Linked DNA regions of Desulfomonile tiedjei DSM 6799. The protein of the gene in region 1 interacts with the protein of each later gene in a pairwise test. Links are inferred from orthologs where the notes say so. Each region holds a gene or a part of one and is shown in the gene's direction. Other genes may lie near its edges.

Region 1 (3,089 bases):
GACCCTTGGGAACGAAGGTACGAGATATTTGCTTTCCCATCGGTCATGAACTATAAAAGGGGGATGGTGGTTCAAAGGAGGGACAATGGACCAATTCAGGCCGAGAGAAGATCCTAACCCTGTGCGCGATCTACAACGCGGCGTAGAAGATTTCAGAGCTTTAATGGACCGGTTCCTGAAAGGCCGCGGACTTTTCTTTTTTATTTTGATTCTTTTCCTTGTATATCTTGCTTCGGGCATTTATATCGTGGGACCCGGCGAAAAAGGCGTGGTCCTCATGTTCGGAGAAGTGCACTCCATCACCGATCCAGGATTAAGATATCGGCTGCCTAAACCTTTCATGTCCCATACTGTTGTGGATATTGCCAAGGTCCGGCGTGCAGAAATCGGGTTCAGGTCCGACCGCAACAGGACGCGGACTGTTCCCGTGGAATCGCTCATGCTGACTGGTGACGAAAACATAGTGGATGTTCAACTGTTTGTTCAATACTTGGTCCAAGATCCGGTCAAGTTCCTGTTCGGTGCCGATGCCCCCGAAAATGCGCTGAAGACCTCTGCTGAAGTGGCGCTTCGTGGAGTCGTCGGGGAAAACACCATCGATCATACGATGACAGAGGGCCGCCTTGAGATTCAGCAGAAGGTTGAGACATACCTGCAACGACTTCTCGATTCGTACAATACAGGGCTGAAGGTTACTCAGGCACGACTTCTCGTGGTCGATCCTCCTGCTCAAGTGCAGGAGGCATTTCATGATGTTGTTCGAGCCTGGGAAGATCGCGAACGCCTGATAAAAGAAGCTGAAGGATTCAGAGAAGACGTCATCCCCAAAGCCAGAGGTCAGGCGCAGCAAACCATTCGCGAAGCTGAAGCCTACAAAGCGCAGCGTGTTATCCGTGCAAAAGGCGATGCAGAAAGGTTCACGACTGTCCTGCGGGAATACGTGAAATCGCCGAGTGTCACGCGAGAGCGCCTTTATCTGGAAACCGCCGAGCAGTTCCTTCCTGGAACCAAGAAGTACATAATGGAGAATGGAAGTTCCAGAGTATTGCCTGTTCTTCCGCTTACGCCCCCCAGTGCTGCGATGATGCAGTCCAGTCCCGCCGACCAAGAAAAGTCGACGGAAAAGAAAGGCAATTAGGACATGATCAGAGTAGTACTCGCCATAATCATAATTTTGGTGGTCCTGGCTCAATCGGCTTTCGTCATCTCTGAAGGTGAGCAGGGGATGATCCTGCAGTTCGGAAAGCCCATGCGCATTATTCGTCAGCCGGGATTGTACTTCAAGTATCCGCTCATTCAGGATCTCATTTTACTGGACAAACGAATCCTTGTGGCAGAAGCAAGGCCTGCGGAATACATTACGCTCGATAAGAAGCGACTCACGGTCGACACCGTCTCACGCTGGAAAATCGAAGACCCACTGATTTTCTATCAGACAGTCCAGAATTATCAGGGAGCAATTGCGCGGATGAATGATATTATTTCAGCGCGATTGCGACAGGAAATCGCAAATCATTTCTTCAAAGATTTCATCCGAGAGGAACGCGAACGGATCATGCGCCACGTAACGGCTGGCACCGCCGATGTCGCGTCGAAATTTGGTATTTCGGTAATTGACGTCCGTATTAAACGTGTCGATTTACCGGAAGAGGTACAAAATAGCGTGTTCGCCCGCATGAAAGCCGAACGTGAGCGGATAGCAAAACGTTACCGGGCTGAAGGTGAGGAGAAAGCAAAGGAAATCCGCGCAAACGCCAACAAAGAGAAGGAGATAATTCTCGCGGAAGCGTACCGGCAATCCGAAGTCTTATCCGGAGAAGGGGATGCAGAAGCTACTGCAATTTATGCAGATGCGTACGGAAAAGACGAGAATTTCTTCTCTTTCACAAGGCATCTTGAAGCGTACAAAAAGATTTTCGGAACAGAAACTTCTTTGATGTTGCGGCCTGATTCCGAATTGCTTAAGTATTTTGACTCTCCGCTCGGTCAACAACTCAAGCAATTACCGGGTAAAGGACAAAAATAGAATTGAGTGGCGCCTTGTCGCACCGGCTTTATTTGAATCTCTTATAAAACGATCTACTTCAACGAATTAGTCAGCGGTAAGGAGTTAACAATGAAAGCATTACTTGTGTATCCGGCTATTCCGGATACTTTCTGGAGCTTTAAGCACATATTGAAATTCATCCGCAAGAGAGCGGCCCATGTTCCTCTCGGTCTGTTGACCATTGCTTCCATGCTTCCCGAAGACTGGCAGTTGCGTCTCATTGACATGAATGCGCAGGATCTCAGCGATCGCGATATTGCCTGGGCCGATGTGGTGCTCATCGGGGCTATGGTGATTCAACGGGAATCCGTAAAGGACGTTGCTTCGCGTGCCAAAGCCGCCGGGAAACTGGTGATTGCAGGCGGTCCGCTGTTTTCCAGCATGTGGAATGAATTCGATGAAATAGATCATTTCGTGCTCAGCGAAGCTGAAATAACGCTTCCTTTGTTTCTCGAGGATTTTCAAGCAGGGCGTGCCAAACGCGTGTATGACTCGGATATTAAACCGGATATCACGAAAACGCCTCTTCCCAAATGGGAACTGCTCAACATGAAATTGTATGCATCCATGTCCGTGCAATACTCACGAGGATGCCCCTTTGACTGCGAATTCTGCGACATAGTGAATCTCAACGGTCGCCGGCCGCGGGTAAAATCCAACGAACAGATGGTACGCGAGTTCGAAATCCTGTATAACCTGGGATGGCGAGGACGCCTTTTCATCGTTGACGACAACTTCATCGGTAATCGTGTGAAAGTGAAGTCTACGCTAAGAACCCTTACCGAATGGCAAATAGCGAAAAAATATCCGTTCTCTCTGTTTACGGAAGCTTCAGTGAATCTCGCCCAGGACGAGGAACTCATGCAGTTGATGACCTCCGCGGGATTCGACAGTGTATTTTTGGGACTTGAAACGCCGGCTGAAGAAAGTCTCATGGAATGCGGCAAACACCAGAATAGATCCGTAGACCTCCTTGAGGCGGTGAAGACTATTCAGCGACATGGCATGGAGGTAATGGGCGGCTTTATTATCGGATTTGACA
Region 2 (3,321 bases), 4.3 Mb from region 1 along the record:
GGCTCCTATCATGATAATTGTATCATTCGGAGCAGGTGGGTGCTGCAAAACCGCTCTCAGAGCACGGGCAAACTCCGGAACCATGATCATTTGGTCGGTTTCCACAGATCGAGAAATTGTCCGGACCTGAGATTCGTGTGCGAGGAATGAATCTGCCCATCCACCGGAAGTGTTCTTGCAGGCTCCAATCATCATCCCCGGTCCTGGAAACGGACCCCAGAAATTGCGGCACATGGAATAGTTGCCTGAGCTGCACGGATCGCACAGTGGGGTAATTCCTCGTGCCTGGCATGCGATAACCGGATTCACCACAACCCGTTCGCCCAACTCGACTCCCTGGACCTGTTGGCCGATTTCCGTTATAATTCCTATATTCTCGCACCCGGGTACAAAGGGAAACGAGAGAAAACCGGACAGAGCCAGCCAGTCATTGCGGATAAAAAGCGCTTCATCGAAATCCGATATAGCGGAATAAATGGATCTTATTTTGATCCAGTGGGGCGCAGGATTGGCAGGTTCGGCGGTTTGAATCAACTCAAGGCTAATTGCGGCGGGGGACTCGATATTGCGCAAGAATTTGGTCTTAACTCTGTACCATGCTTCATTCTTGACCCCTACGTTGGCGACCAGTGCTTTCATGATAGCCTCTCTCCCCATGATTCCAACCGCTCTGGTTGATAATGTGCCGGGAAGGTTTTGTCAAGAACGAGCAATGGGAAAATAGAGCTTTAAAGCGGCGGCGAAACTTGACAATACAAGTGTCCTCGCACATTCTTAATTAATGAGGCCGGCAGATTGCCCGACCTAAATTTTCGTGTTATATTGGGTTAGTAATCTCAGACAAGTGAACGGAGCATATTCTTGAACGGCATATACAAGAACTTGGGCCTATGGCTGGTTATATTTTTGGTAATGATCTTTTTGTTCCATCTGTTTAACCAGACCAAGTCTACTCACAAAGATATAACGTACAGCCAGTTTCGACAGGATGTCGATCAGGGTGCTATCAAATCGGTGACTCTTCAGGGGAACCGGATAAAAGGGATGTATGTTGACGGGAGCGGCAATTTCAAAACACTTGCTCCTTCGGATCCCGATCTGATCCCTACTTTGATGAAGCATAAGGTTGACGTTCAGGTTATGCCCGAGGATGACAATCCCTGGTATTTGACAGCCATAATTTCATGGCTGCCTATGATATTTCTCATAGCGATTTTTGTCTTCTTCATGCGCCAGATGCAAGCGGGTGGCGGAAAAGCCATGAGTTTCGGCAAAAGCAGAGCCCGCCTGATTTCGGAGTCACAAAACAAGATAACGTTTCAGGATGTAGCCGGTGTGGAAGAGGCAAAAGAGGAACTCAAAGAAATTATCGATTTTCTGAGAGATCCCAAGAAGTTCACGAGACTGGGTGGAAAAATTCCCAAGGGCGTGCTGCTCATGGGAGGACCGGGCACCGGAAAGACCTTGCTGGCTAAAGCTGTTGCCGGCGAGGCGAGTGTGCCGTTTTTCTCCATTTCAGGATCGGATTTCGTGGAAATGTTTGTCGGTGTGGGTGCATCCCGGGTGCGAGACCTTTTCATACAAGGTAAGAAGCACGCGCCCTGCATTATTTTCGTAGATGAAATCGACGCTGTGGGACGTCATCGTGGAGCAGGACTCGGAGGCGGCCACGACGAACGTGAGCAAACCCTCAACCAGCTCCTGGTGGAAATGGACGGATTTGAAACCAATGAAGGGGTAATCCTAATCAGCGCGACCAACCGGCCCGACGTACTGGACCCGGCACTGCTCAGACCGGGACGATTCGACCGACAGGTTGTGGTTCCTCCGCCCGACGTGCGTGGGCGCACTGCTATCCTGAAAGTGCATACGAAAAAGACTCCGATAGCAACGGATGTAGAATTGGAGACCATCAGCAGAGGCACTCCGGGATTTTCCGGTGCAGATCTTGCCAATCTGGTCAATGAGGCTGCTCTGAATGCTGCTCGCAGAAACAAGAACCAGATTGAAATGGCGGATTTTGAATTCGCAAAAGATAAAGTGCTCATGGGCGGCGAACGCAGGAGCCTCGTGATAAGCCTGGAAGAGCGACGGAATACGGCATTCCATGAAGCGGGTCACGCCTATGTGGCTCGTATGATGCCGGGGACCGACCCGATTCACAAGGTAACCATTATTCCTCGAGGCCGAGCACTGGGCGTTACCCAGCAGTTGCCGTTGGATGACCGGCACACCTATGACAGAGACTATCTCCTGAGCCAGATAGCGGTTCTCATGGGGGGTAGGGCTGCAGAGGAGATCTTCCTGGAACACATGACCACGGGCGCGGGAAACGATATTCAACGTGCAACGGAGTTGGCACGAAAAATGGTCTGCGAATGGGGCATGAGCGACGCATTGGGGCCCCTCACCTTCGGTCAAAAGGAAGAACAGATCTTTCTCGGCAAAGAATTTGCCCGGCACAGAGACTATTCCGAGCATACTGCTGTTCAGGTGGATGATGAAGTTAGACGCATCGTCACTGAAAATTACAAAATTGCTCGAAAAATCCTTGAAGAGAACAAAGAGGTGCTGGAGCGAATAGCAGAGGCACTGCTCGAACGCGAGACCCTCGATGCCAATGAGATCGAGAGCCTTATTCAAGGCAAGAAATTGCCCGATGTGACCCCGCCTCTTCAAGAAACCAAGCAAGATGAGGAAAGGGGCCGTGTCCAGGTATCTCTCGATGACGGAAAAGTCATAGTCAGCGGTACCCCTGCCGCTGGGCCGGAAAAAGCATAGATCGGCTTCTTTCTTTTGAAACGATCTGATGATTGATGCCAATTGGCGTTCAAAATCCCCCCATTCCACCTTTAATGAAGGGAGGTTAGAGGGGATTTTCGTCTGACTTTGAAAGCAAATTGGCACGAAAATAGATCCTCGATGCAGGCGCATCGGGGATTTTCATATCCAATATGCCGGGTGGACGTATGGATCCTCTCTTCATTCCTTTGCCGCGAACCATTCTTGATGCACGAAATCGTACCCTCGTTATGGGTGTGATCAACACCACCCCGGATTCCTTCTCTGATGGCGGAGTCCACTATGAAAGGCGCGACGCTGTTGCATCCGCTCTCAAGATGCTCGACGACGGAGCAGACATCCTGGACATAGGTGGTGAAAGTACCCGGCCGGGATCTTCGTACGTCGATGAGACCGAAGAACTGCGAAGAACTATACCGGTGATCGAGGAAATCATCCGCTCACGACCCGATGCAGTGATCTCGATCGATACTCGTCGAAAAAACGTAGCTGAGACTGCCTTTAATGCCGGGGCACAGA

What was found.
Region 2: the proteins of hflC (region 1) and ftsH interact in binary tests that used the Escherichia coli proteins (3 or more experiments, as listed by UniProt). The link is inferred for Desulfomonile tiedjei DSM 6799 from one-to-one orthologs.

What each region holds. Positions count from the first base shown.
Region 1 is NC_018025.1:4,387,199-4,390,287, reverse strand. The notes cover bases 324-3,083. They hold hflC (protease modulator HflC), read left to right. Parts: upstream 324-1,141; coding sequence 1,142-2,026; downstream 2,027-3,083. Other genes in these bases: DESTI_RS18645 (B12-binding domain-containing radical SAM protein), read left to right, coding at 2,117-3,083; hflK (FtsH protease activity modulator HflK), read left to right, coding at 324-1,138. In the rest of the region: more of hflK, read left to right, coding at 86-323; more of DESTI_RS18645, read left to right, coding at 3,084-3,089.
Region 2 is NC_018025.1:109,509-112,829, reverse strand. What follows is about bases 330-3,321. They hold ftsH (ATP-dependent zinc metalloprotease FtsH), read left to right. Parts: upstream 330-861; coding sequence 862-2,781; downstream 2,782-3,321. Other genes in these bases: folP (dihydropteroate synthase), read left to right, coding at 2,970-3,321; DESTI_RS00485 (zinc-dependent alcohol dehydrogenase), read right to left, coding at 330-639. Outside these bases: more of DESTI_RS00485, read right to left, coding at 1-329. UniProt on the Escherichia coli protein: Acts as a processive, ATP-dependent zinc metallopeptidase for both cytoplasmic and membrane proteins. Plays a role in the quality control of integral membrane proteins.